Regions from separate parts of the Viridibacillus sp. FSL H8-0110 genome, predicted to be linked through region 1. Evidence: riboswitches for the same ligand, from Rfam matches in the RefSeq annotation. Region 1 holds a riboswitch; each other region holds the start of a gene.
The links. Region 1 has a riboswitch for cobalamin ahead of MHH98_RS19875 (ribonucleoside-diphosphate reductase subunit alpha). Riboswitches for the same ligand answer to the same signal wherever they lie in the genome.
Positions count from the first base shown of each region.

Region 2: linked by a shared signal. The riboswitch ahead of nikA (nickel ABC transporter substrate-binding protein) and the one ahead of MHH98_RS19875 (ribonucleoside-diphosphate reductase subunit alpha) in region 1 are both predicted to bind cobalamin.
Region 3: linked by a shared signal. The riboswitch ahead of MHH98_RS14275 (Ig-like domain-containing protein) and the one ahead of MHH98_RS19875 (ribonucleoside-diphosphate reductase subunit alpha) in region 1 are both predicted to bind cobalamin.

Region 1 is NZ_JBBOPJ010000001.1:4,008,158-4,018,608, reverse strand. Features, by position in the region: gene MHH98_RS19880 (PepSY domain-containing protein) at 1-1,054, shown strand, start outside; cobalamin riboswitch at 1,291-1,469, shown strand; gene MHH98_RS19875 (ribonucleoside-diphosphate reductase subunit alpha) at 1,650-3,875, shown strand; gene MHH98_RS19870 (ribonucleotide-diphosphate reductase subunit beta) at 3,888-4,928, shown strand; gene MHH98_RS19865 (globin-coupled sensor protein) at 5,122-6,417, shown strand; gene MHH98_RS19860 (2-hydroxyacid dehydrogenase) at 6,543-7,505, shown strand; gene MHH98_RS19855 (MFS transporter) at 7,565-8,764, opposite strand; gene MHH98_RS19850 (TIGR00266 family protein) at 9,161-9,949, opposite strand; gene MHH98_RS19845 (aldehyde dehydrogenase family protein) at 10,134-10,451, shown strand, end outside.
Region 2 is NZ_JBBOPJ010000001.1:2,923,763-2,934,213, forward strand. Features, by position in the region: gene MHH98_RS14645 (DinB family protein) at 1-305, opposite strand, end outside; gene MHH98_RS14650 (NUDIX domain-containing protein) at 321-824, opposite strand; gene MHH98_RS14655 (Type 1 glutamine amidotransferase-like domain-containing protein) at 860-1,558, opposite strand; gene MHH98_RS14660 (DUF6886 family protein) at 1,585-2,109, opposite strand; gene MHH98_RS14665 (hypothetical protein) at 2,188-2,505, shown strand; gene MHH98_RS14670 (ABC transporter ATP-binding protein) at 2,779-3,588, opposite strand; gene MHH98_RS14675 (ABC transporter ATP-binding protein) at 3,592-4,569, opposite strand; gene nikC (nickel transporter permease) at 4,566-5,417, opposite strand; gene nikB (nickel ABC transporter permease) at 5,414-6,352, opposite strand; gene nikA (nickel ABC transporter substrate-binding protein) at 6,389-8,020, opposite strand; cobalamin riboswitch at 8,174-8,359, opposite strand; partial or broken gene MHH98_RS14695 (hypothetical protein) at 8,725-8,922, shown strand; gene MHH98_RS14700 (class I adenylate-forming enzyme family protein) at 9,047-10,451, opposite strand, start outside.
Region 3 is NZ_JBBOPJ010000001.1:2,844,791-2,855,241, reverse strand. Features, by position in the region: gene MHH98_RS14295 (potassium channel family protein) at 303-659, opposite strand; gene MHH98_RS14290 (CAP domain-containing protein) at 980-1,822, shown strand; gene MHH98_RS14285 (ABC transporter ATP-binding protein) at 1,960-2,739, shown strand; gene MHH98_RS14280 (DUF4083 family protein) at 2,809-2,988, opposite strand; cobalamin riboswitch at 3,233-3,411, shown strand; gene MHH98_RS14275 (Ig-like domain-containing protein) at 3,641-5,452, shown strand; gene MHH98_RS14270 (patatin-like phospholipase family protein) at 6,276-7,133, shown strand; gene MHH98_RS14265 (DNA alkylation repair protein) at 7,283-8,383, opposite strand; gene MHH98_RS14260 (GGDEF domain-containing protein) at 8,517-9,935, opposite strand; gene MHH98_RS14255 (DNA methyltransferase) at 10,101-10,451, shown strand, end outside.

The sequences.
Region 1 (10,451 bases):
ACTTAGCTACGTAAAAGGTACAGTATACAAAGTAGAGTTGGACAAAGAAAAAGGTGTTCAAGTATATGAAATTGATGTGCGAGGCAAAAGTAAAGAATACGAATTAACATTAGATGCTAAAACGGGAAAGTTACTAGAGAAGAAAACAGAGACTACAAAAGTTTCTAATTCAGTAAATAATAAAAAAGTAATTGGTTTAGCAAAAGCGAAAGAAATAGCATTGAAATCGGTTAAGGGCTCTGTAAAAAAAGCGAAGTTAGATCGTGAAGATGGTATTTACGAAATTGAAATCATTAGAGCTGGATATGAATACGATTTTGATATCAATGCGTACACAGGGAAAATTGTGAAAAAAGAAAAAGAGAGAATTTCAAAAAAAGTAGTAACTGGAAAAGTGATTGGTTTAGAGAAAGCGAAGCAAATAGCTTTAAATAATGTTGGTGGTACTGTACAAAAAGCCAAACTAGATAAAAGTGATGGCGTATACGAAATCGAAATTATTAATGGTACAACAGAATATGATTTTGAAATCGATGCAAAAACAGGGAAAATCCTTAAAAAAGAATCAGAAGTAGCTGACGATGTAATCACAACTACTAAACCAAATACTCCTAACACTGGCGATTCAGCAAATCCTTCAACACCTGCAAAAGTAATAGGCATTACAAAAGCCAAAGAAATTGCTTTACAAAATGTTAATGGTACAGTAAAAAAAGCAGGATATGACCGTGAAGATGGCGTATATGAATTTGAGATTTTAACTGCTGATTATGAATATGATATCGATGTCGATGCAGTAACTGGGAAAGCTATGATTACAGATAAAGAAAGAATTACAAAAGTACCAAATCCAACAACAACTTTCATCGGTGAGCAAAAAGCTTCTCAAATTGCTTTAACAAAAGCAAAAGGAACAATTACTAAAATTGAATTAGATGAAGAAGATGGCGTTTATGAAATTGAAGTAAAAGATGGCATGTATGAATACGAATTAGAAATTGACGCTAAGACTGGTGCCATTCTTGATTTCGAAAAAGAGTATGAAGACGACTAATCTTTAATAAAATAGTTCTTTGGCTACCTAAAATATAATTTTGGGTAGTTTTTTATTATTTTCATACTTAAAAACAATCCTAACCTACTGTTTTGTAAAAATAAAATAGACTTTATAGGAAATTATAAAACATTTTTCGTAGGTCTTTTGCTTTCATTTACTTTAATTTTACGATTCTACTTGTCTGATAGGAACACAATATGTTAGATTAGATTAATCAATAAAACACAATATATAGTATGTGAGCGAAAAAAGGTACCATATACGGTTTAAAAGGGAATTCGGAAGAGAAACCGAAGCTGTCCCCGCAACTGTGAATGCGGACAACTGTCAATTAACCACTGAGCAATGCTTGGGAAGGATGACAATTGGATGATGCATGAGCCAGTAGACCTGCCTTTTTCGCATGACGACACTTTCTTCGGGGGTTGAGGAGTTGAAGCGAGAGACTTTACATTGAACAATTTACTTTTGATTACAAAAGTATTTTTTTGTTGTGATTTCGCCTGCTTCCAATTTTAAAACCTAGAGCGATGGCTCTGCCGAAGAAGGCAGATTCATCGCTTTTTATATTTGTAAAAAAGGAGACGACAATATGGTCCAATTAATGACATATGAAAGAGCAATATTATTATCTCAATTAGAGGAAGAGTTTGGTAGAGAAGAAATTAGCCAGCTTATTAGAAAGTCTGAACGCTGGGAAAATAAGAATCCAGAAGGAACTGACGCTGAATGGACAAAGGCGATGAGCTTAGAAGCGTTAAGCTTTTTAGATGAAGAAGACACATATTGGACATTCGTTGCAGCTCGCTTATTATTGGCGGGTGTTTATAGAGAAGCATCTACAGTACGCCAATTAGAAGTAGGACAGGTATACACAGCATTTGCTATACAAGTTGAGAAGCTTGTCGAAAAAGGTTTATATGATCCAGCTTTAACAAAATCATATACAAAACAGGAACTTGAAGAAATTGGTCTAATGCTTGAACCTAAACGAGATGAAATCTTTACATATATCGGATTGAAAACATTATTGGACCGTTATGTTACGCGAGATTATGACAAAACACCAATTGAATTGCCCCAAGAGCGTTGGATGATTATAGCGATGACACTTATGCAAAATGAAAAAACAGATCGCCTTGCGAAAATTAAAGAGTCTTACTGGGCAATGAGTAATTTATATATGACGACTGCTACTCCTACATTATCAAATGCAGGTAAAACGCATGGTCAATTATCAAGTTGCTTTATCGATACAGTAGATGACAGTTTACAAAGTATTTATGATTCAAATACTGATGTTGCGACACTTTCGAAATTTGGCGGTGGTATCGGTGTCTATATGGGGAAAGTACGTAGTCGTGGATCATCTATTCGTGGCTTCAAAGGAGCTTCAAGTGGTGTTGTTCCTTGGATTAAACAATTGAATAATACAGCAGTATCAGTAGATCAATTAGGTCAACGCCAAGGCGCGATTGCTATTTATCTTGATATTTGGCATAAAGATATATTCCCATTCCTTGATTTGAAATTAAATAACGGTGATGAACGTATGCGCGCACATGATATTTTCACAGGCGTTAGTTTACCTGATATTTTCATGGAGGCTGTTGAAGCACGTGAAGATTGGTACTTATTTGACCCGCATGAAATTCGCGAAGTAATGGGCTTTAATCTAGAAGATTACTATGACGAAAAACGTGGACAAGGATCATTCCGAGAGAAATACGAAGCTTGCTTAGCGAACCCAATATTAACGCGTGAAGCTGTACCAGCAATTGATATCATGAAACGTATTATGCGTAGCCAATTAGAAACTGGTGTGCCGTTCATGTTCTACCGTGATGAAGTAAACCGTAAAAACCCAAATAAGCATGAAGGTATGATTTACTCAAGTAATTTATGTACGGAAATTTTCCAAAACATGAGCGCTACTAAGTTCGAATCAATTACATTAGAAGATGATGTTATTGTAACGCGCCGCAAACCTGGAGATTTCGTTGTATGTAACTTATCATCTATCAATCTTGGACGAGCTGTACCTGCTGAAGCTTTAGAAAGATTAATCCCAATTCAAGTGCGTATGTTAGATAATGTTATCGACTTAAATCGTATTCCTGTTCCTCAGGCAGAACGTACAAATGCACGTTATCGTGGTATTGGTCTTGGTACATTCGGTTGGCATCACTTATTGGCACTGAAGAGTATTGCATGGGAATCTGAAGAGTCTGTAGAATTTGCGGACAAGCTTTACGAGCAAATTGCTTATTTAACAATACAAGCATCAATGGAATTAGCAAAAGAAAAAGGTCAATATCCATTATTTGAAGGTTCGGACTGGCAAACAGGAGAATACTTCACAAAGCGCCAATATAAAGGCGAAAAGTGGGCTACATTACAACAAGCAGTTGCTGAAAATGGTATGCGTAACGGCTATGTAATGGCTATTGCGCCGAACTCATCAACATCAATTATTGCAGGAAGTACGGCGAGTATCGATCCAATTTTCCAAAAATCGTATTCTGAAGAGAAAAAGGATTATAAGATCCCGGTAACTGTTCCTGATTTGAACCAAGAAACAACTTGGTATTACAAATCTGCTTACTTTATTGATCAAAATTGGACTTTAAAACAAAACGCAGCACGTGCTCGTCATATTGACCAAGGTATTTCGTTGAATATATATGTACAAAACACGGTAAAGGCTAAAGAATTATTAGAATTGCACTTAAATGCTTGGAAACTAGGCATTAAAACGACATACTACGTTCGCTCAACGTCGGTTGAATTATTAGAATGTGAATCATGTGCAAGCTAGGAGGAACTAACGATGACAAAACTAGAAAAACGAAAATTAATGGATAAAACAGCTCCAAACCGTTCGACAGGTATTGTAAACGGGAGCTCTTCAAATATATTAAACTGGGATGATGTTCGTTTTAGCTGGGCATATCCAAAATATAAAAAGATGCTAGGTAACTTTTGGACTCCTTTCGAAATCAATATGGGGAACGACATTAAAGAGTTCCCAACATTAACAGCGAATGAAAAAGAAGCATTTATGAAAACAATTGGATTACTTGCAATGTTAGACAGCGTTCAAACAGACTATGCAGGAAAAGTGGCAGATTATTTAACAGATTCTAGCTTAAATGCTTTAATGATTATCCTTGCACAGCAGGAAGTAATTCATAATCATTCTTATTCATATATTCTTTCAAGTTTAGTATCAAAAGATGAGCAAGATAAAGTATTTGATTTCTGGCGTACAGAACCAGTCCTTGAAAAACGAAATGACTTTGTTATTAAAGGATATAAAACATTTTCTGAAGAGCCTAATATCGACCATATGTTAAATTCCATCGTCTATGACGTCATTTTAGAAGGTTTATTCTTCTATTCTGGCTTTGCATTCTTCTATCATTTAGCACGAAACCAAAAGATGGTAGCAACGAGTACGATGATTAATTATATAAACCGTGACGAACAACTTCATGTTGACCTATTCGTTAAAATCTATAAAGAATTGTTGGAAGAATATCCTGAATACGATACGCCAGAGCGTGCTAAGCAAGTGGAAGATATTTTCCGTGAAGCAGCTGCACTTGAAATTGAATGGGCACATGAAGTCATTGGAGACAAAATTGATGGCTTAGATGTAGATGATGTAGAAGATTATATTTATTTTTATACGAATGTACGCTGTTCACAATTAGGCTATGAAAGACCTTTCGAAGGCTACCGCAAAAATCCAATGAAATGGATCAAAGCTTATGAAGATGTTGATTTAGGGAAAACTGACTTCTTCGAACAACGTTCTCGTCAATATGTGAAGGTAAATGTTCAAGATAATGGTTTTGATGAACTATAAAAAGTGAAATAATAATATGAAGATGGGCGCTTTAGACAGCGCTCATTTTTTTGTTGTACACATAGTCTTTAGACCTATCTATAATTATGATAGAAAAAACTTATTAAATAAATATCGTAATAATAGATATAAAGGTGTGTTTTTTGATATAGTTTAGTAAAAAGTATAGATATTTTAGGGGTGGGCTAAGTTTATGTTGTCGTTCAAACGTAATAAGGTAAATAAGATGATTCTTCCGGAAGTGGACATAACGAAAACTGGGGTTTTTATAAGCGATCAGGAACGTCTACACCAAATAGATTTATTAAACTTAACAAATGAAGATTTACGTATCGCACGTCAATTGAAACCTACAGTGGAGAAACATATAGTCGAAGTTGTAGAGCAATTCTATGCATCAATTGAAACCGTCGCTTCTATGAAGGAACTTATTCAGCAACATAGCTCTGGTGAAAGGTTACGTCAAACATTACGACAACATGTAATTGAAATGTTCGATGGGATTATTGATGATACATTTATCGAAAAACGCACTCGTGTAGCGAAAGTGCATGTTCGAATTGGATTATATCCAAAATGGTATTTAGCTGCATTCCAAAAATTAGAACATAATTTAATCGAGAAAATATATGGCTTAGAGTTGGAGACTACCTTAGAACGTAATGTTATTGATTCTGTGAAAAAATTAATTAGCTTTGAACAACAAATCGTCCTTGAAGAATACGATCAATTTTCAAATCAATTATTAGAACAACAACAAGAAAAAACGCGTATGTATGTAAAAAATGTTATGGGTAGTATTTCTAGTAACTTAGAATCGCATTCTTTACATACTTCAGAGTCTGTTGAGACATTAATTGCAAGTACTAGTGAAGTGAATAAACATGTGAAGAGCAGTATTCAAGATGCAAAAGGTACTCGAGAAGCATCCGAAAAAGGATACGAGCAAATGCTTCTACTAAAAAAACATACAAATGAAATTAATGAAAAAACGAATGAAATGTCAAAAATGATTCATGCGCTAGACGCATCTTCATCTGAAATTCAAGCAGTAATCGAGATTGTAAAAAATATTGCAGGACAAACAAATTTGCTGGCATTAAATTCAGCTATTGAAGCTGCTAGAGCTGGTGAGCATGGTAAAGGATTTGCTGTTGTGGCTGATGAAGTACGTAAACTTGCAGATCAAACGAAGAAATCTGTCGAACAAATTGCAAGTTTAATCGGTGTATCCAGTGGTGTAACCAGTCAAGTAGTTACAGCTATTCAAGATATACAAAACCTTGTAACTAATGGTATTGAAGAAAATGAAAGATCGATGCAAGAATTTGAGAACATCGGTAAGGCTGTAAATATAACCATCCAAGATTTTCAAGAGGTAGAACAACGAATGGATATTCTATCGAATGTCGTAACAACTATAGGTGAAACTTCAGAACAATTAAAACAAGCTGCTACAGAATTAGAAACAACGGTGAGAAAGTTTTAATGAATATTACTGTATTAATAGAAATGTTAAATTTATCTATTAAGATAGTTTTTTTATGCTTTTTAATCGGAGCACTTTGAGAATATGATAAGCTTTCACTAAGTTCTTTAAAGGAGGCAATTTAGATGAAACCGTTAGTTTGGATTACTAGACAATTACCAGAGGAGAGCATATCACCACTCCGTGAAATAGCTGAAGTGAAGATGTGGTCATCTGCGGATCAACCGATGCCCGCTGAAGAATTGAAACAAGCAGCTGGTGAAGCGGATGCAATGTGGGTCATGATATCTGATCAAATAACGCGTGAAGTTATTGAAGTGGCGCCAAAGTTAAAAATAATCGCTAACCTAGCAGTTGGCTATAATAATATTGATATTAAAGCTGCAAAGGAAAAAGGTGTTATTGTAACGAATACACCCGATGTCTTAACAGGAACTACAGCGGATTTAGCATTTGCTCTAATGCTAGCAACAGCTCGTAGAATCCCAGAAGCAGAGCGTGAAGTACGAAATGGTAAATGGACAGGTTGGTCTGTTAACCAATTAACAGGGATGGACATTCATGGTGCAACTTTAGGTGTCGTAGGAATGGGGCGTATCGGAGAGGCGGTAGCAAGACGCGGAATGGGTTTTGATATGAGAATTTTATATCATAATCGTACAAGAAAGCCTGAAGCTGAAGAGAAGTATGGTTTTGAGTATGCGGAGCTAGATACATTACTGAAAGAATCGGATTTTGTTGTGCTATTAACTCCGTTAACACCTGAAACAAAGGGCTTAATCGGTAAAAGTGAAATAGCATTGATGAAAAACAGCGCAATTCTTATTAATGTTGCACGTGGTGGAGTTGTAGATGAGCAAGCGTTATATGAGGCGTTATTAAATAAAGAAATTTGGGCAGCAGGACTTGATGTTTTTGAAACAGAGCCTGTCCCAACTGATCATCCTTTATTAACATTACCAAATGTTGTAGTGCTTCCTCATATAGGTAGTGCTTCAATTCGTACTAGAAATAATATGATGGCAAAAAATACAGAGTCAATTGCAGCCTGTTTACAAGGAAAAGAAATAAAGAATCCAGTGAAATAAAGCAAAAATGTGCCTAGAAGGATATTGGAATCCTCGGCACATTTTTTTGCGAAAAACATCTAACTAAAATTGTTAATCTTTCTTTGCATCAGTACTAAGAAGAATAAAATCGGTAAAATAAATACCACAGTAGATGCGATACCACTAGCGATTGTTGTATAAAGTGCTAATAGTCCAATAATAGGTCCCCCAGCAATTTGTCCAATAGCATCAAGTTGTCCGAACATAGATAAAGCAGTTGCTCGACCCTTTGCTTCCAATCTTTCATTCGTCATTACACTCATTAACGGATAGTTAACATCACGTAGCGTACCTGCTATCCAGAAAGTTATAAGAGCCAGCAAAAAGTTTGAACTAAAGGCAAATGCAAGCATTGCAAAAATTAATAAACCATTGCTAATCAAAAGAATTACAGGGTAATTTTTATTAAAACGACGCTCTACAAATCTTAAAACAACAATGTTTAATAAAAATGCTACTGCATAGAAAGCACCAAACCAGTAGATAGATTCAGCCTCAGGTATATGGAAGTCTTCAATAAAATGAGCACCCCATAGTCGATCGAATCCTTCACTCGCCAATCCCAAAAGTATAGTTATAATCGCGATACTCACGAGCATTGTATTTCCTTTAATTTGACGCGCACCATGTCGAATTGTTGTTATTAGATGATGTATGGCGGAAATATCTTTTTTTCGTGAGATTTTGACGAACTTTGTCTCCGGCATTGTGAATAATGCACCAAAAGCTAGTAGTACTAATAAAATTCCAGCAATAATTATTGTTACTTGCACTGAAAATAAAGTAGCAATACAAACACTAAGCAAAATACCAAAAAATCGACCTAAAGATCTAAATTGAGCGCCCTTAAGAAATACTGAATCTAAATTTCTACCTTCTAATTCATCAGCAATCCAAGCCTCTTCAGCACCGCTAATAAATGTCCAGCCTAACCCCCACAAACCCGAAGCGATGGCAATTGACCAAAATGCTGGGAAAATTCCTTCAAGTAAGTGTGCTATGCCAATTATAAAAGTCCCGATGAATAGAGAACGTTTTCGTCCAAAATGATCGGCAACTAAACCAGTAGGCATTTCACAAAGAAATACAGCTACCTCCATAATCGTTCCAATAAGTACTAGCTGTAATGGATTTAATCCTGCATTTATAACGTAATAAATTGCGTTCAGTGTGAATACCATTTGTATAAGCAATGAGCGTGAACTAGTGATTGCATAATAAGTATTTTGTATTTTCATTTTTTTCCCTCCGCGTTAGTAAAATAACGGAGGCCAAACTCTCGTTATTAAGACAGCATGCCCTCCGAGTTGTCTTTGAAAGTCATTAAAGTGCTTTTCATATTCGTTCACTCCTTTTTTGAAATTATTGTAAGTTTATCATAAGGGAAAGAGGAAAAGAAGAATTTTTAAATAGAGTAATAGAAGTGAAGAGTGACTAATAGATTATTAGGTACAGTATTGATGGAGAGCTGTAATATGGTAAAAAACACTGCGTTAAAGAAAAAACCTACTCTTAGAAAGAGTAGGTTGAGTTATAAGAATTGGATACGAGTAATAAAGATGGACGAGCGCTTAAAGTAAAATGTCGACTCTAGCTTCTGTCCTGCAAAGTGTTTCGTAATTAGTTTGCCGTCCTTATTTGTTGAAAATATCAAATAGGCCGCCGATTCCGCCTTCGCCTACGGATTTGTTACCTGGTACTTGAGGCGCTGCTGCGAATACACGACTCGCTAAACGGCTGAATGGAAGTGATTGGATCCATACTGTTCCTGGTCCTCGTAGAGTAGCGAAGAATAGACCTTCGCCACCAAATAGGGCAGTTTTTACACCTTTGACCATTTCAATATTGTAATCAACGTCTGCTGTCATAGCTACAAGACAACCTGTATCTACACGTAATGTCTCACCGACTTGTAGATTCTTTTGAATAATTGTACCGCCTGCGTGAACGAACGCCATGCCATCACCTTCTAGTTTTTGCATGATGAAACCTTCACCACCGAAAAATCCCGTTCCTAATTTACGTTGGAATTCGATGCCGATCGAAACCCCCTTAGCAGCTGCTAAGAATGCGTCTTTTTGGCAAATGATTTTTCCGTTATATCTACTTAGATCCATAGGAATGATTTTCCCAGGGTAGGGAGAAGCAAAAGAAACATGTTTTTTTCCATAACCTTCATTTGTGAATGTTGTGATGAATAAACTTTCACCTGTTACAAGTCGTTTACCAGCGCCCATTAATTTACCCATGAAACCGCCACCGCCGCTTGAAGTATCACCAAAAACAGTTTCCATGCGAATGCCGTCTTCCATCATCATTAATGCACCAGCTTCTGCAATGACTGTTTCTTGTGGATCTAATTCTACCTCTACAAACTGCATGTCATCGCCGAATAATTTGTAATCAATTTCATGATTATTCATCTTTTTTCCTCCCAATTGTTATAGCCTAGTATTTAATATTAATACGATTTGAGATTTTAAAAGGTTTCGTCAATTTTCAGGAAAAAATAAATTGACTGCAATTTTAATAAAAATAAAGGATATTTAGGTATTTTGTAGAAAATATATACAGAGAAAGCGTTTTCATTTAAAAGGGGGAGTAGCAGTGAAGTTGCAAAATTTTATCGGAGGTCAATGGGGAACCTCTGAAGATTTGAAATTCGTACCCGTTATTAATCCTGCAAATGGTGAGGAATTAGCTCAAGTACCTATGTCTTCAACAGGAGCTGTGGAGCAAGCAGTAGCTGTTGCAAAAAAGGCACAAAAAAGTTGGGCACTAGTACCAGCACCAAAACGCGCAGATTATTTGTATGCAATTGGCTTAAGAATGAAAGAAAAGAAAGAACATTTAGCTCAGGTACTTACGAAAGAGATGGGAAAAGTTATTGAAGAAGGTCGAGGCGAGGTACAAGAGGGCATTGAT
Region 2 (10,451 bases), 1.1 Mb from region 1:
CATTTTTTAATACCTTCATCTTTAGATATATTCAGACTCTCTAACGCTGCAATTTGATTCATCTCTAGAACATTTGGGCTTTCTAATTCTTGTTTTAGATTTAGCAAGTAAGGTAATCTTTTTTCCATTACGAACTTGTCCCATGGCACTAAATGCCCTACAATTTCACAAACTGACCATTTACTTTCTGCAATAGGTTTAAGCCAACAATCATCAGTTAACCTTGTTAATTTCGCAATATACTGGATTGAATTTTCATAGTGGTTCAAAATCAATTTTTTTGATTCTATTGCACTCATCTCCATAAAAAATATTTCCATCTAAGTATTGCTGGAGCTCACAAAATGAATTGCCTCACCCAATATCATCGTAGCCAATTCATGATCATCAATGATATAAGGAATTTCAGATGGCTCTACCCATATACGTGCAATACCTTCATTTTCACGTAAAAATGGATAGCATTCTTTAACATTCATTCTGTAAAAAGATTGATAGCCTATCATTGGGTATTTACCACCCGGGACAAATGATTGGTTCTCGTCATGATTGACTTCAATTGCACCTAGGTATGTAATATCACCTTTAACATAAGCTTCTTCATACACTTCACGATGTATCGCTTCTTCAGTAGATTCGCCACTTTCAATATGACCACCTGGATAGCTAAATCCTCTGTCTTTAATTTTAGAAAGTAGCACTTTGTTATCTTGGAAACAGATTGCATGGACACTAGTTACGATGCACAACTCATCTAGTTGAAAATTTGGTTTCCATGTGAGTTTCACTCTATGACCGTTCCAATAAACTATAACTGTCTTCATAGGAGCCTCCTATATTATTGAGATACTATAACTCCTTAAAGTTTACCTAGGAATTCGGTTGGCAATTGTTTCTCTACAACTTTATTTTCAAGTATGACTTGATACGCTTTTGCTTTAGGTCTTGAGCTAACAATTTTAGCTATTTCGTCATCAATGTAATGTATCGCCACACCGTCATCAGCTGCTATGCCTGCTTTGATGAGTTGTGATTTAATAAAATGATGGTAAGATGGTCTTCTATCTTTTTCTCCATCATAATGTGGGCAATGACTTCCATTTAAAAATCCTAAACATTGAATTGGTTCAAGGCCATCTCCATACGAATCTGTAATGCTTTCTTCAAACCAGCAAATAGCTCCTGCACTAATACCAGCAAGAACAATACCCTTTTCCCATGCTTTTTTTAAGATTTTATCTAGACCCCATTCTCTCCATAGAACCAATAGGTTTTTTGTATTTCCTCCACCTACGTAAATAATATCTTGCTTTAATATGAAGTCTTCTAAATCTCTAGTTGGTGGATTAAACAAAGATAAATGAGTTGGTTTGCAATTTTGAGTTTTAAAAAAATCATAAAACCTTGCTATGTAATTGTCAGCATCACCACTTGCTGTAGGTATAAAGCAAATTTTCGGATTATCCTCTTTCGACTGACTAAGAATATAAGAATCTAATAATGGGTTTTCAGGCTCCATTGAAAATCCGCCGCCCCCAAGTGCAATTATCTGTTTCATAGTTTTCATCCTCCATTCAACTATTGTTAGTAACCTCTAGGGGTAGCAAATTTCATCCTGCACATTGAGAAACTTAAAGTCGAATGTAGAATTTCATCATGAAGTTCCCACAGACTTTCTGCCGTTTTTAGTTCTACATTTCGTTTAGAAAGCGCTTCAATCAAATCGGTTATTTCCATACAGTTAATCGGAACTTGTTTCTTTTCGCTAACATAATATCCTGCATTTTCATCAAGTAAGTTAAATTCCATTGAATCAAATTCATATAAATATAGCTTTGTATCTCTCATTTTTTGTAGCCATTTGTTTTCAACAACTACTACATGATTGCTGGAGCTAGATGAAAGATATCGAGTTTTATCTTCTTTTGTTGTTTCTGCATTAATATGAAAACAAACACGGGGGCAATTCCTTGGCGTCAAGAAATTTGGTAGACATTTTTCATTAATTGCCCAAACGAGCCCTTTTGTCTGATCTAAATCCTGACGGGAAGGTATTCTAGGCTCAAAAACTCCGATACTTCTTTCTTCACTTACATGAAAAAGTCTCATATTAACCTCCATTAAATTTTAGTAAAAATATTCTATTTAGCCCTATTATTAGAATATCATAATATGGGGGTGAATGAGTTGGGATATGATGCCCAGTCGAAAAAAGTAAAAATTTCTACAGATCGCGAGATTAGAATTCCTGAAGAGTTTTATGAAGAATTTTCATTAATTGATGAGGTTCAAATTTCTAAGGTGAATGGTGCACTAATAATTACGCCCATTATTGATCCTGTTTTCGAGAAATATAAAACGCTCATTATGGAGCAACTGACAAAAGCAGGTTATACCGGTCAAGAGTTAACGGATAAGTTCAACGAGTTACGAAAGCAAGTACAAGTGAATGATGGATTTACTCTTTTTATGAACGTTAAGCCAGACTTTAAAAAGCAAGAATAAGTAAAATCAGGTAGCTTTATTCATACAAGTTCCATTTTATCGCTTATTTCATCAAAAAAACGTAGCAAGATAGGTATGTTTTCTATCCTATCTTGCTACGTTTTTACTTGGTTTTGTTAGTACCTACCCTCGATTTCATACGACTAAAGTATTACAAACAGGTTGCTACTAATTAAAAAAATATCAACTGAATGCAAATAGTAAAGACTAAACCATTTTGGCTTAGTCTTTTTCATTATCTACTATTAACTTTTTAGTAAAATGTATTAATAATTATATTTCCTCACATTTCATATACCCAGGAAACGGAGGTAGAACAGAGGATAACAACTTTTTAGAAACAGGATTTGCTAATTGTTCAAGCTGCTCCATATCATCTAGCCTTTCAACAATCTCGCCTTGATGCATCACAACTAAACAGTCAGCTATGTAATTGACCGCCTGTAAATCATGAGAAATAAAAAGATATGAAAGTTGAAATTCTTCCTTTAATTGTGCCAAAAGATTTAATATCTGTATTTGAACGAGGGCATCTAATGCACTTACAGCCTCATCAAGTATGATTAACTTTGGTTTAAGGGCAATTGCTCTAGCAATATTGATTCTTTGTAGCTGCCCTCCGCTGAACTGAGAAGGGTATTTATGTATGTCTTCCCGCCTTAACCCGACCTTCTTCAAAAGCTCCAGCACTTGCTTTTCCTCTTCTGCCGACGAGAGCCTTTTGTAATTTCTTAATGGCTCAGCAATACTTTCACCTATAGTAAGTCTTGGATTAACCGCACTATAACAATCCTGAAAGACCACTTGGAGATTTTGGCGTAACTCTTTTAATTCTTTTGAGTTCAAATTATGTAGATTCTTCCCTAAAAAACAGGCTTCTCCCTGATCCGGCTTTTCAAGTCCTAAAATAATCTTTCCTAATGTACTTTTGCCTGACCCGCTTTCTCCGACAATTCCTAAGCAAACTCCCTGTTCCAAAGTAAGTGAGATATCCTTAACCGCTTCTATCGATCTACGTTTCTCAAAAACCGAGTTCTTGAGAAAGAATGATTTTTTTATATTTTTCAATACTAGTAAACTCATTCTTCAATTACCTACACTTTCATGTATCTTTACACAGCGTACAAAATGATCTTTTTCATACTCTCTATACTCAAGATTGTAACTTATACACGAATGATTTGCTTCTTCACACCTATCTAGAAATGGACATTTTTTATCGTTATTTTTTGAATATGTACTTAAAGGGCTAACACTTTGTATCTTTTTTCGTGTTAATCCAAGCCTTGACTCTAACAAGACTCGAGTATATGGGTGCATTGGTTGATTGAATAACTTCAACACTGGTGCCTTCTCAACGATATAGCCACCATACATCACAGCTACTTCATCGGCCAATTGAGCAATCACCCCTAAATCGTGGGTTACTAATAAAATACCTGTATTATATTCTTTCTTTAACTTATCCAATTGTTTCAAAACTTGAAGTTGATTTGTCGCATCTAAGGCAGTAGTCGGTTCATCTGCAATGAGGATAGATGGTTTTAAAGACATGGTAATCGCAATCATTACTCGTTGCAGCATTCCACCACTTAACTGAAATGGATATTGCTTTAATACTGCCTTTGGATTAGGAAGGTCCGTTTTTTCAAGATATTCTACAGCTACTTTTCTCGCTAGTCGCTTTGTAATAGGTAAATGCGTTCTAATTGTTTCAATAAAATGACTTTCAATTGTTCTTACAGGATTAAAGGCGATCATAGGATTTTGCATGATCATAGCAATATCATTTCCCCGTACTTTCCTAATGTCTTCTGCTGAACATTCTAAAAGGTTTTGATTTCTATAATTAATACTTCCAAACTCAACTTTTACATTTTCAGGTAAAAGTCTTAATAAAGACATACACGTTAACGTTTTCCCTGATCCACTTTCTCCAACAATACCTAACACTTTCCCGGACTGGAGCGCAAAATTAACATCACGTACCGGATGAACCACTTCAAGAGGTGTTGAAACAGATATATTCAAATTATTTACAGTCAAAATCGGTTGATGCCTCATTCTACGCCCCCTCCAGCCCTTTTCATGTCTAAAGCATCTTTCAAAGCTTCACCAAACAAATTAAAGGCAATAACTACAATGAAGATCATTATCCCAGGGTACAACATCAAGGAAGGATAATTTCTAAAAAATGACTTACTATCATTAATCATCATGCCCCACTCTGCCTCTGGTGGTTGAATTCCAAGACCTAAAAATGAAAGACTAGAAATAGCTAAAATAACTCCTCCAATGTCCATAAAAACTAAAACAACAACTTGAGAAATGATAGCGGGTAAAATATGTTTCATTATAATAACAAACTTTGGTGTACCGCATATTTTGGCTGCTACTATATAGTTTTGTTCCCTAACACTGAGTACCATTCCTCGAATGACACGAGCATAAAAAACCCATTGAACAAGAACCATTGCTAAGATCAAATTAAAAAGACCTGGTCCCAAAATCCCTACTAATGCCAATGAAAGCAGAAAACTTGGGAATGCCATTAGAATGTCACAGATTCTCATAAATAGATAATCTACCTTACCACCTATAAAGCCCGCAATTATGCCAAGTGGAACACTAATAATCATCATGAATCCCATAACAAGGATAGCTGTACCCAGAGAGGTCTGAGTTCCAAAGATTAATCGCGATAATATACATCTCCCTAGATGATCCGTTCCTAAGGGAAACTGAGATGAAGGACCTTGTAGTTTTTGAGCGATATCAACAAGGTTTGGGTCATTAGGAGCCAAAAAAGAAGCAAAGAGTGCAACCCCAATCATACCTAAAATAATGATACTACTAATTATCATGAGCTTATGATTTAGTAGCGTTCGTTGCATCTTTATATTTAATTTCATTTCCCTTCCTCCAATCGTATACGTGGATCCAGGAAGGAATAAGTAACATCCACAAGGAGATTACAGAACACGAAAATTACACTCATAAACAATACACAGCCCTGAATCATAGGATAATCCTGATTTAAAATAGAGGAGACGAACAATTGTCCCATGCCTGGCCAAGCGAAAATCGTTTCAACAATTACTGCTCCGCCTAACATATTCCCAAAACTCATACCAAGTGCGGTTACTACAGGTAGGATGGATTTTTTTAAAACATGCCTACTAATAATTTGCCTTTGCCGCAAACCTCTCGCTCTAGCATATACAACAAACGGCTCATTCAAATTTTCTAGCACACTAGCTCGAAGTAATCGTATATACGTGCCGATATAGCCAAAAGCAAGTGTTAAGGAAGGAAGGACTAAATGCGCTAGTGTCCCCCTACCCAAAACAGGGAAAAAGTCTAACTTTACGGATAAAAAATAAATCAAGAGAAAACCAAACCAAAATGTAGGCATTGAAACACTAACAAAAGCTATTATTCTACTAAATTGATCTATCCATTTTCCTTTGTAGATAGCCGAAAGCACTCCAATTGGTAAGCTAATAACTACAATAAAGAAAAGCGCAGTAATTGTTAGCTGAATTGTAGGTACTAGATGCAACAAAATTTCGTCCGAGACTGCATTTTTGGACAGATAAGAGATCCCCAAATCCAGTTGAATCACCTTCACCAACCAATCAAAATACTGAATATATAAAGGGTTATCTAATCCGAGTTCGAGTCGCAAGTCAGTCACAGCCACGTCGGTTGGGGGAATATTCGACAATCTTAAATAAGCTACTGCTGGGTCTCCAGGAATTAAGTGCAATAAAATAAAAGTAATAATGGAGATTCCTAATAATATTGGAATTAGACTTGAGAGACGTTTAACTAAAAACCAACTCATGTAGCACTCCTTAAGTTATTATTAATAATTCTTGCTTCATTTAACATCAATTGTAGTTAAAGGTACCTCAGCTTCTTGAGGTAAAAAATCTAATCCGCTAATATTCTTGTGATATACAGCTACATTTGATTGGTAAGATATCGGTAAGTATACTGCTTGATCATGTAATGTTGATAAAATATCTGTATACATCATTTTTCTTTCTTTTTCATCTGTAGTTAAAAGTACTTTTTTAATTTTCTCGTCTATTTCCTTCTTTTCTGGTAATCCCAATAATGCAGTATAATCTGGACCACCATTTTCCGAATCTGTAGTAATTGAGGCTAAATAAGAATGCGGGTCAAAAGGTACGGCCCATGTTGATGTAAATAATATATCGTAATTACCTTGGAATGCAGTTGTCCAGAAAGTATTCGTTTCCTGACTAGTTAACTTAATATCAATTCCTAGTTTTCTAAAATCACCTTGTACAAATTCAGCAATCGACTTTTGGATGTTATCAGTACTATTAAATAAGAATTCCAGTTGCAGCTCTTTTCCATCTTTTTCTCTAAACGCTTTACCCTCTACTTTTTTCCAGCCTGCTTCATCTAATAACTGTTCTGCTTTCGCAATATCATAGTCATATGGATTTATATCAATCTTTGTGTAATCCAATACAGGTGGGAACAGTGTATCTGCCTTTTTTTCCATACCATAAAAAATATTATCGATTGCTGCCTGTTTATTGAAAGCATAATTGAGTGCTAAACGCACTTTATGATCTTTAGTTGCTTCTTTGTTTGTGTTAAATAGTAACGTTCTTGTAGCAGTAGGCTCTGATAATTTAGTTTCATATTTCCCTGAATCCTTTAAAAACTGGAAAGAATCCTGACTAATGACCCCATTACCAAAAATAAAATCAAGTTCGTTTTTCTCAAAAGCTAATACTCTAGATTCTCCGTCTGTAATGACTTTGACAACTACCTTTTCTACTTTAGGTTTAGTACCCCAATACTTTTCATTTCTTTTAAAAACCGCATACTCATTCTTCTTATATTCGCTAAGTACCCACGGACCTGTACCAATCTGAGATTTAAGTCCATCTTTAAATGTGTCTTGGCTGTCAGGAAAAGCAGCTTCTCCAACAAACCTCAAAGGCCTTATGTAAGTTAATTCTTGAAGCGTTGGATAATAAGAATTGTTCAATGTAAGTTTAAAAGTATATTCATCCAATGCTTCTGTATTTTTGATTTGGTTGATTAACTCTACCCATTCATGTTGTTTGCGATTATCTAAAATTGTATCGAAGTTTTTCTTTACAATTGCTGCATTAAACTTCGAACCATCAGAAAACTCAACATCTTTTCTCAGATGGAATACATATTCTTTGCCATCTTTCGAAATATTCCAGCTTTCTGCTAACCAAGGTTGAATTTCCCCTCCCTTCCCGTAGTAAACAAGTGACTCATATACCATAGCTTGGGAGAAAAACTCATTTGGAAAATATGTATGTGGATTTAAGTCGCCTATATCTCCAGTCATGGAAAATGTAACAACTTTTGATTGATCTTTAACAGACGCATTATCTTGTTCTTTTGCTTTGTTACTACACCCAGTAATAAAACTCGCGAGAATTACTAGTAGAACAAGAAAATTCCGTAGTATCTTACTTTGTTTAATAAACATGTTTAATCACCTTCATTTTTAGAATTTAAACTATTAAAAATACTGAAATACAAAAAAGCATTCCTAACCCAATTAAAAAGGTTAGAAATGCTCATAGTTTTAGATCAAATTTATCTCCTAGCACTCCAACACCTCCCTATCTCCCGTAGGTTAACAGCATTTTTAGAACAGGCAGGTCTTCTGACTTAGGTTCATCGCTCCAATGCGTCTTCCCGGATATTCCAGTGACTTATTTGCATGAGGCTCACCCTTACAGCGGCGGGACCATGTCGGATTTTCACCGACTTCCCTATTAAGTATTCGCTATTAAACGAACACACCTATTCCAATACTATATGTAATTTTTTTGTGGAAATAAAAAAAGTTTTCCTAATATAAAGTATATTCGTTATTACTACTTAAAGCTATATCAATTTAAAGACTTAATTTTATACAAAAGTTTTACCACAAAAATTGCGCGTTTTTTTTTGCAGTTACACATATCGTTGCTGGTTGTAAACGTTACATTGCCTTACACCTAAAGTGGAAAATTCCACATTTATGCTTAACAAGAAAAAATAACCTGATTATAAATAACTGGTTCGCTTTTAGAGTACTAAAACTAATTAGAGTATCAATTTTGGATTCAAAAGTGACACGATAACGTAAAGCGAATAAACGAAGTGCCGATTTCTATTAAAGTGAAATTAGCACTTCGTTTATTTTATCATTTCAATTCAAATAAAATTGAAAAATTAAGTAACTCAAATTTAAAGATAGAGATTGTCCAAAATGCAAATCATTCCTTGGATATTGAAGAATTCGATACAACAAATTCAATATTAGCTTTATCAAGGGTAGTGGAAAAACTTCAGGAAGCATTAAAGACAATTCAGTGCAATAATGAGATTATCAAAAGATAACCAATTTAGGTCTAATTTAATCCCTAAAATAGATGATAAAGAGGTGCTAATTGCACCCCTTTTTTAATGGTTATTTACATTTTTGCTCCTCAATTCCGAACCCGTTAATAACCCAACAGACCGTTTACATTTGAATCGTTTGAAGTTTCTTTTTATCAATTTTCCCTACATGTGTTTTTGGTAGTTCAGGGATAAAATAAATATTCCGAGGGATTTTATAACTACCTAGATGACTTCTACAAAGGTCTTGAATTTCTTTAACATTATTAAATGCATCATCAGATACGATAAAAGCCGTAACGATTTCACCCCAGTGACAATCAGCAATTCCTATAACTGCGACCTCTTTCACCTTTGGATGAGTAATAATACATTGTTCCACCTCTTGAGGATAGACATTTTCCCCCCCTGAAATAATCATTTCTTTTACTCGTCCTACGATATAAATATCTCCGTCCAGATCCATCTTCGCTAAATCACCAGTACGAAGCCATCCATTAATAATAGTTTTAGCTGTCTCTTGTGGATTCTTCCAATATTCGCTGAACATATGCTTTCCTTTAATATATAGTTCTCCTACTTCATCACGTCCGCATTCTCTACCATTCGGAGCTTGAATTTTAACTTCATTAAATTGCATACACTTTCCAACAGATCCTAGTTTTATTGCGGCCTCCTCTGGTTGAATAACAAAATTATTGGGACCAGCTTCGGTTAATCCATAACCCTCTTTAAATGGTACTCCCTTTTGTAAGAAGGTTTTATGCACAGTGATGGGACATGGAGCTCCACCTGATAAAAATACTTTTATACTAGGAAAACTTGTTTTCTTGAATTCTTCTGTATCAATCATAGATTGATACATTGTCGGGACAAATAACGAAATTGTTGTGCTGTAAGTATTCAATGACTGGATTGCTTCTTGAGGATTGAATTTATTTCCTATTACAACTGTACCTCCAGCCATTAATATCGGAATTGATAATGCATTCAAGCCTCCCGTATGAAATAATGGCATATAATTTAATGTGCAATCATCACTACTAATATTCCAACTAATAATAGTATTGAAGGCATTCCAATTTACCGCATCATATGATAAGATTACACCCTTTGGCTTTCCAGTTGTCCCACCAGTATATATCATTAACCATGCGTCTTTCGAATTCCAATTATTTGTTGGTACATCGAAGTGCTCTGCTAAAATCTCTATTGTAATTGGGTATGCTTTCATATGTGGGTTATTAGCAATAAGCTTCATAAATTGATCTTCATATAGTATTAAGGCTGGTGTACAATCGTCAAGAATATAGTCAAGTTCTGAATGACTTAATCTCCAGTTTAAGGGAACATAGATGTAACCACCGATGGCACATGCAAAAAGAACGGCAAATAGATCAATTCTATTTTCCGCAATCACGGCGACCCGATCACCTTTTTGTAGACTGCAGTTTTTTAGAAACATAACCCACTTTTTCACTTCATAGCCCAATTGTTTATAGGACCAGCTTCTGTTAGTAGCAATATCA
Region 3 (10,451 bases), 1.2 Mb from region 1:
TAGTCATCTGATATAAGTGCTTTGTATCTACAATTATTTCGTGTATAGATAAAATTGACTATATTTATAATAGCGTATATTAGATATAGAGTAAATATTTCGATTATTCGAAAGGGGGAAATTGTGAAAAAATACTTAGTATCGACAAAAATTAAAGGGAGAAATGAGACTACTTCTAAAAAAATCTCAATTTCAATTCGTGTAACAAAAAAATCCTTTTATAAGTAAGTGTTAATACTGATAGAGTATTGAGCAATTAAAAAATAAAAAGGTCGTCTTTTAAGACAACCTTTTTATTTTGATTATCTTCTTTTTTTTAAATCAGTAGTCGGTTCATCTGTAGACTTAATCATGGTCTTACCAAGAGTCAATAAAGTAAGAAACATAACTCCAACACCAACTGCTAAATAAAACATCGTAAATACTTTACCCAGATTTGTAGTTGGTGTGAGCGAAGTATCTACACCACTCGGAATCAGACTGACAACACAAAAGTATATGGCATCAAGTATAGACCATCCTTCTACTTTTGTATAAAACATCGTTCCTGACAAAAGGATAAAAAATAAGGTTGTAAACAATGAAATAAATAACGGTTGCTTAAAAGCACGGATTAAAGCCTTTAAAAGACGTTTTGTAGTTAATATAAATGAAATCATACATTCTCTCTTTCTATTGCTATATGAAACTAGTATACAACAGATGGAATATATATGAACAGTTTTAAAGAGTAGGTCTAAGTATCTGCGAAAGGTTGAAAAATTAATAATATAAAACTATTTTTGGTCTTTGAGACCATAAATATTTGATAATATGATATAGTGATTAAAAATTGTAGTCTATACGATTCTTTTTTAATTGATATTAATAAAACGACTATATTTAATGTGGAACTCTCCGAAAAAACTATTGAGAGTGTTGCTTACATTGAAAATATACCGTTTTAAAAATTAGATTCGGAGGAATTAAGTTGAAGAAAATGCTAAAAAAACTAAGCGTCCTTTTCATGGCGATAATCTTTTTAGGCAGTTTAGCAAGTCCAATTTATGCTAAAGCAAGTACGCCAAAAACAAAAAAAGTAACACTAACTGAAAAGAGTAGATTGTTTACTAAGCAAGGCGGATATGGAAGAAAATCAACAGTAGCTGCAAAAAAGAAAGTAACGATTATAAAAACAACTAAAGATAAATGGATGCAAACAAAAGATAAAAAGTGGATAAAAGACGGTTTTACTGGTGATTATATCTATCTATCGAAAAAAACAACGACTTATAAAAAAGAAAAAGGATCGAAATCAGCAAAGAAACTTGCAGCTGGAATTTATAAAGTGAGTGTTGCAAATACAAATGGTTGGATCAAAGTCAAAAAAGGTAGCAAGACATACTGGATTAAATCTGGTAAATTTGTCGACAGTTACATTGATTTAGGAAATAAAAAAATGCAAGATCAAATAGTTACTATTTTAAATAAAGAACGTGCAAAAAAGAAACTGAAACCTTTAAAACAAGATCCTAAGCTTACAAAGCTAGCGATCATTCGTTCATTAGATATGGAGAAAAATCGCTATTTTAGTCATACAAGTCCAACTTATGGAAGCTGGTCTAACCTCCTGAAAGGGTCAGGTTATAACACATATGCATCAGGTGAGAATATTGCAGCAGGTTATTCTACTGCAACAAGCTTTATGAATGGTTGGATGAATTCCCCTGGTCACAGAGCAAATATACTATCACCTAATTATCAAAAAGTTGGAATAGGTATTGTTGTTTCAGGTAAAAACGCTCAATATCCAACATATGGAACTCAAATTTTTGCAAAATAGCTATAACCCCCCCTCTTGTCTAACCACATGAGGGGTTTTCTATTTGGAGAACTTCTTAACAATTTTCTCACTCTCAACCTCTTGTTTAGTGAATATTCAGTTATAATGAAATGAATATCTATAAAGGGGTTTTTGAAATGGTATTACATATGAAAGAGGTATGTTTGAAACGAGAAGGGCAATGGATTCTAGAAAATATTAATTGGCAAATAGAAAAAGGGGAGCATTGGGTATTGTACGGTTTAAATGGAGCCGGCAAATCAGCTTTGTTGAATATGCTATGTTCTTATTATTTTCCGACAAAGGGTGATTTAAAGGTAGTAGGAAGAACATTTGGGAAATCCGTTTTAGGAGAAGAGCTTAGAAGGAAGATTGGCCTCGTATCATCAGGACTTCAACAAAAATTAAATCCCAATGATAGTGCATTTGAAATCGTTCTTTCAGGTGCTTTTGCTTCGATTGGTCTATATGAAAAGCCAACACCGGTTATTCGGGAAAAGGCAATAAGTATATTGAAAAAACTAGGGAGTATTGAATACGCCGATCGTGATTATCAAACTTTATCGCAAGGAGAAAAGCAAAGAATATTGATTGGTCGTGCCTTAATGGATGATCCAGAGTTACTCATATTAGACGAGCCTGCTACTGGGTTTGACTTCATAGCTAGAGAACAATTGTTAAAAACAATTGGTGAAATTGCAGCTTTAGAAAGCGGACCAACAATAATCTATGTCACACATCATATTGAAGAAATTCTACCGGTTTTTCAGAAAACATTATTATTAAAAAAGGGCCAAGTATTTGCTTCTGGAAGTACAATCGATATGCTAACAAGTGAAAAGCTTTCTTCATTTTTCGATATTCCAGTAGAAGTTATTTGGTACAATAATCGTCCATTATTATCAAAGCGGGATTAAATGAACTTAAAAACTAACTGTTGAATTTAGTATTAGATACAACAGCTAGTTTTGTATTTTGAATAATAATTATTTAGACTGCTTTTCCAATAACATGATAATCTTATCCAATTTTTCATTTAGTTCGGTAGATTCATTCTTAGGAGTTGTATTTATAATGATTCTTCTAATAAATAGCATAAAAGAAATCGTACCTAATATCATTAAAGCAATGACAATAATTATTAGCATATCTCCAACATTAAACAATTCATCCCTCCTTCAACCATACATGCTTTTAAAAAGGATATTAATTCAATTTTAACATGTGTAACAGGAATTATGTGATTAACATATTAAAAGATTCATCGATAAATACAATTTTGAAATAAATATACATACGTTTCTTTCTTTATTTGTATAATTATTTGATGTGTTATGAGTAAAATATCAAAAACTAATCAAAATGCGATAGATTAATTTCCAATATTATGATAAGTTTATATTAAGTGAATATTGTATGCCAGAATTAGATGTAGTACATACATAAAAGGGAATTCGGTGAAATGCCGAAGCTGTATCCGCAACTGTAAATGCTGATGAAATAAGGAAATACCACTGTTTTATACGGGAAGGTCCTTAAAGTAAATTGATGCATAAGCCAGGAGACCTATCTAATTCATAGCGTATATCTACTCTTCGGAATAAAGTGAGATTACGGCAAAACAATCTATATTAGACAATACTGTTGTCCTATATTTCTTTGTATTTATGCTATTTCTCTATGGAGAAATAGCTTTTTTCATTGTTAAGAACTTTTAATTTCCAACATTTAATATATGAGTAAGAGTTAAATAGTCGACTAGCATGAAAAAGCCGAATTCCGAATCCAACAAATCTAAATAAAATCGGAGGAATTCAAATGTTAAAACGTTCATCTAGTATGGTGTTAGCTTTTGTTATGCTACTATCACTATTATCGCCGTTTACAGCTCAAGCTGAAAATAATATGGTAGTAAACAATGAAGACCATACTTCTCAAACAACATCACCACAAGTAATCAAAGAAAAACTAGTGAACTCTTTAGAGAAGGCAAAACAATATTATATTATAAACAACCAAACTATTAGTTCTAGAGTAATCAGTTCCCACAGTGGCTACTGGTCATTATCAGCAATGTATGCACTAGGCATGGATATTAAAAACTACAAGTGGGCAGAGGGCTCAGAAGTTACTAGTGAACAATCTTATTGGATGAAACCAAAAGCGGCTACTTCAAGCACTTCAAATGAAGACGCAGGTACTATTATTGGTGCATATATTCTAGGATTAGATCCAACAAATCTTGGACAACGCAACATTGTTGAAGATTTACAAAACAAACAAAAGGCTGATGGTAGTTTTTTCACAGCATACGGTGAATCTTGGGCATCAATTGCGCTAGGCTTAGCAAATGCAGACTATGATAAAGCCAAACATTTAGAAGTAATTTTAAAGAAACAAAATAATTCAGGATTATTCTCTGGATTTGGTTCATCTGATGACTTAGATGTAACAGGTTGGAATTTAACTGCATTAACGTTATTAAATAATACTGATAAGTCCAATGAAACAATTAACGAGTCTATTAAAAAAGCAGTAGATGGTATTCATGCAAAATATCAAAAAGATGGTTTTGTAGATAATTCAAACTCAATGGCAAGTATTATTATGGGACTAGCTACAGCTGGAGAAGATTTAACAGCTGACAAATGGAGCTATGAAAAAGACGGTAAAAAAGTTAACATTCTTGAAAAAATGATTGATGATTATCAATTAGAAGATGGTTCGTTTAAATGGATGATTAAAGATTCTAAAACAAACTTAATGGCTACTGAACAAGTAATCATTGCGTTAGCAGACGCATTGAATGGAAAATCAACATTTGCGAGATTAGCAGCTGGTGAAATACCAGATACTAATCCACCAGTGGAAAATCCAGATACTGAGGGCCCAACTGAACTTACAGTGGGAACAATTTCAAACAAAACAACATCAGTAACAGGAACAACAGAAGCATATGCAACAGTCTCAATATACAATGGAACTAAACTTCTAACATCAACAAAAGCTAACAATAAAGGAACTTTCGCGTTAAAGATTCCTGCACAAAAGGCGAATGTGAAATTAGTAGTAAAGACTACAGATGAAACTGGCAATGCTGGTGTAACAAAAACAATTACTGTACTAGATAAAATTGGACCAACAAAACTTATAGTAGGAACAATTTCAAACAAAGCAACTACTGTAAAAGGGACTACAGAAGCTAAAGCAACAGTTTCTATTTATAAAGGCTCTAAACTACTTACATCAACAAAGGCAAGTAGCAAAGGTAACTATACGCTGAAGATTACAAAACAAAAAGCAAACGTAAAATTAGTCGTAAAAACGAAAGATACAGTAGGTAATAAAGGCGTATCAAAAACAATTATTGTAAAAGATAAAATTGCACCAAAAAAACCAACAGTATCTAAAATCACATCGAAAACTACAAAAGTAAAAGGTATAACTGAAGCAAAAGCAACAATTACAATCTACAATAGTAAACATAAAAAAATTGGCTCAGCTAAAGCATCAAGCAAAGGAAATTTCAGTGTGAAAATCAAAAAACAAAAAGCAAATACTAAACTATCAATTTATGCGAAGGATCTAGCAGGAAATAAAAGTAGCAAACTTAGCGTGAAAGTGAAGTAACGGTAGTATGAAAAGGGGCTGTCCAGAAAGTCGGTGAATACCGGCCTTTGAGGGTAGCCCTATTTCTTTATAATTGAATCTGTTTAACTTGATTGTTGTTTTTGGCTAATTAAGAAGCATATTCAACTTAAAGCTTATTTGGCTTGATCTCTATAGATAATGAGAAATTGATCGCAACGAAATATCTTCGAAATTATTAAAGTGATACAATTGCATTTGATACAGATGAACAAAGCCTAAAAATGTTTTTGATTGAAAGAAGTTTAAATTACCTAAATATAAAGGTTTTTGAAAAATTTTATAGAATAGTTCTCTTAGTGCAATACCTAAAAGGAGTTGAGTATTTGATTACCATTTTAGAGAACATTATGGAATTAGCTTTCTTATTAATATTCATTTCTAGCGCAATTTATTGTAGGCATCTTAAATTAACTAAGTGGAAAAGAAGACTTTCTAAAGGCGAAATGACAATGTATATAATTACTTCAATTGCACTTCCAATGTACGCAATTACTTATTTTATTCTCCTTCTTGGAACATAAAATATGCTGTACGATCTTATTCGTTAATTTAACAAAAGAACGAGTTTATTTAAACATTCAAATCACGATAAAAGGTATAGATATCGGAGTTGGCCAATATATTAGGTACAACTCTATTTTTTATGTAAAAACAACAATGAATTTTAACATATGTTGATAAAACTAAAGAAAAGCGGATGAAAAGAAATTTGAATCCAAGCATTAATATACTGTTTTAGCTTTTTTCTAGATGCAAGTGATATGATAAAATAATAATAGAAATATAGTGAAAGAGTGATTTAATGCAGGTCAATGTGAAGGATACAAGTTTAGTACTTGAGGGCGGAACATTCCGTACGTTATTTACGTCAGGTGTCCTCGATGCTTTTTTAGATGAAGAGATTATGATGCCACATGTTGTCGGTATTTCAGCAGGGGCTATTAATGCCTGTTCTTATGTGTCAGAGCAAAAAGAGCGTTCACTTCGCGTCCTTGTTAATTATCGTCATGACAAACGCTATATAGGCGTTCGTAATTTTTTGCGAGAAAGAAGTTTATTTGGATTAAACTTTGCTTACAATATAATTCCAAACGAGCTAGATAAATTTGATTGGGATAGATTCCAACAATTCGAGGGAACAGTAAAGTTTGGTGTAACAAATGCGTATACAGGGGATATAGAGTATAAGGACGCACTTGATATGGATAAGGAATGTACGTTACTGCGCGCTACCTGTGCAATCCCTGTATTGTTTCCAGAGATTAAAATAAATGATACACCATACTATGATGGGGGATTAGCAGATCCAATTCCTATTCAGCATTTAGTAGATGAAGGTTTTGAAAAGCATGTGCTTGTGTTAACCCGACCTAAAGGCTATAGAAAAGTAAAAGATCGTCAAAGTAAATTAGTTATGAAGCTCCTTCGTAAACGATATCCCAATTTAGTAAAAAGCATGGAACAGCGTGTGGATCATTACAATGCCTCGCTCGATTATTGCGAACGATTGGAAAAAGAAGGAAGAGTCTTTATCTTCAGACCAGATGCACCCTTAAATAGTTTCGAAAAAGATTTAACCCAAATGCGAGCAAATTATGATATGGGCTATCAGCAAGCCGCGAAACAAATGGATGAATTAAAGGCTTTTTTAAATATATAAATGAGCAAAAAAACAGATTCTCATATTCGAGAGTCTGTTTTTGCTTTATTAGAAAGAAGTATTATGAGCCTAAAGTATAGTTGGCTTGTCGTATTAATAATCTACAATGAGCATATGAAAGAATTGAAAAAAACATAAAATCATTGAATTTATTTATCGTTGTTTTTTTCTTCAGTCAATACAAACTCGATTCCAGCCATTTCTACTCCATTAATGACAATGGCTATTCGATGTTCACCTGGATAGTGTTTTCTAGTAGATAACTGTTTAAAAGAATGACTTCTAGTATAAGTATATTCTCCAGGTAGATACGTATTTTCTGTTATCTTAAAGAGCTTTCTTCTTGTTATACCATTTGCTTTCATAAAATCAATGCCATATTCGATCCGAAGTTTTGCTGCATCTATAGTGGGGTTGGCAAAAGTGAACTGAAATGTTAATGATTCACCAATAGCTAGTTGATCTGTTGAAAGTTCAAACTCATTTATTTTAACAATAGGATTGTTATGGAATCCAAACAATGTGAGTGTAGTCGGGTCTGCTTGTCTAAGTAGGGTTCTACAAGCATGTTTGATAATCCAATCTGTTTTAGGGTTATGACCCATCCAACTCTTACCTAAGGACTTCACTAATTCAGGATGATCCTTTGTTATATCATTTAAATTATTTGCCACACTTTTACGGACATATTCACTTTCATCTGCTTTTAATAACTCTAAAATAGGGATAATTGATGTAGGGTCTTTTTTAAACATCTTCAAAGCAGGACCCCACGGAAGACGCGGTCGACACCCTTCACTCGCCAATCTACGCACATGCTCATTTTCATCTCTTGCCCATTTTTCCATAATAGACATCATTTTCTTCGGATCTTTTTCAATAAATGGGCGTACAGCAAATTCGGAGCTGGATGTAAGTGTAAAGAGTTTTAATGCTTCAATAGAAGTTTCCCAATCTGATAAGCCATAAGCTTCTATAAAATCAGGGAAAAATAAGTACTCAAAACCTTTGCAATCAGGAACAAGTTGACTTAGTACAGCAATGGCATCCGGATAAGAAGTGGGTAAGGTAGCTCTTAGTGTATGAGTAATATGTCTAGTTCGTTGTTTTAACTCACGTTGTTCCCATTCTTCATCAAATAATAGAGTCATGAACTGCTGTTCGTTAAATTCTGGATAGACGCTTGTTACCTTCTTACAAAATTGTTCAAAAAACGCTTTATTATAAACATCTTTTAGTAGTTCTGCCATAATTCTTTTTACTCCTTTAAAAAAGATAATACTTTCTATAAAAAAATAAACTTCTGACTCATTACTGAATTAGAAGTTTAAGTATACCTTATTTTGAAAAGTGGTATAAAGTAGTGATTCCTTTAATAATAGATCACTCATACTGCCTAATCTGATTTCGTCCATTTTCTTTTGCATTATATAAAGCGATATCGGCATTTTTGAAGATCTCGTGGAAAGAATTTATTTCGCCTTTTAGGTTTGTTGCCATGCCCATACTAACTGTAAATGTTAGTATAGTATCTTCTATAGGTATCTTCATTGCAGCCAATGTATGATTAAGAGTATTTGCAAATTTCATTACCTCAGTTGATGTTAGGTGACGGAGTAAAATAACAAATTCATCACCACCAAAACGAGCTGCGAAGGTTGTTTCTAGATTGGACAATTCTTTGCAAGTGTTTGCGACTAGCTTGATGACATCATCGCCAATTAAATGTCCGTATTGATCGTTAATTGATTTGAATTTATCGATATCAAATACTAGACAAGTAACATTCGTTTTTTCATTTGCTGCTTCTAATAACCACTTTGCTGCTACATTTTCTAAATGATAACGATTGTAAATATTCGTTAAGCCATCTAAGTTTGACCGTTCTTGAATAGCTGCCACACGATGTTGAATTTCTAGCTGGAGGGTTGTTTTATAGATAGCGGCTTGTTTCAGTTCTTGTAAAATATCAACATATTCTTTGTAATAATAATAACCGTCTTCAAAGTGATTTAACCGTTCACAAAGCTCTATTAGCAGTGAGATAATTCTTATTTTAGAAGCTAAATTCCCTGCTTTGGACGTTAGTTCTTTGCAAGTAGTTGCTGCTTTATAACTTACTTCGAATTGACCTTTCAAATAATACAACTCTCCGACATATTGATAATAAAGGATTTGCCACTTAATAGAGTTAGAATCATCCAAACAAGCTGATAATGTACTTAAATACTTGGTAGCATCATTTAGTAGAGTAAGTTTTAACGATGCCTCAACAAGGTTACATAATGCCTGGAACGTAAGCTGGGGAATATCGGCATGTTTTGATAATGCTAAATCCAACCCATGCAAAGCAAATTCATGTGCTTCGTCAAATTTTTGCTCCGCAATAGCTACCTTGCTTAAATTACAAAAACAATTGCACATCATATCAGTAGCATAAAGTTTTTTGGATAGGTCCATATTTAAAATTATTGTTTCTCTTGCTTTTTCCCAGTTTTCATTATATTCATAAAGAAAAAATAGAAGAAGATAAAGGTTCTCTTTTTCTTGATCACTCAAATCCTCTTTGTTTTGTTGACAGTACTCATCGTATAAAAAGATATAGTGGAATGCGTTTTTTAAATCAGCTAATGCATGGTATGAAATTGCAAGGTACATATAGCCAGAACGAATACTAATCCTATCTTGTTGTAACATAGCTTTTTCAACTAGCTCATGCCCAAATTTAATAGTCTCTTGGAGGTTTCCGGATAAATAAGTAGCGTGCGTTGTATTTTTTAATTCGTCAATTGTTAACAGCATTTACACAACCACCTTTATATTAATTCTTTATAAAAATAGAACAAAGGTCAGGAGAAAAGGTACTTAAGAACTATTTTAACCTATATGTTTACAAAATGTTAGCTAATACCAAAAAATTGCAACAAATAGAGAAAATAATAAATGAACAATGATTGAATAGTTATTATGATAATGGGAATATACTATCAAATAAGAAGTTTTTACAATTGGTATAGTTTTACATATATAAAGGAGTGCGCTTATATGGATAAACTAGCTGGTCAATCTTTTCATACGGTACAGCACAATATTGAAAAAATGAAAGAGCTTTTTCCGGAAATTTGTACAGAAAACAAAATAGATTTTGCTAAGCTTCAATTGATATTAGGTGAACAGATAGAAACTGAAAAAGAACGGTTTGATTTTACATGGAATGGTAAAACAGAGGCGATACAATCAGCCCAAAAGCAAACGACAGGAACCTTAAGACCTGATATTGCAGGGAGTTTAGATTGGGAAACAACGAAAAACCTTTAT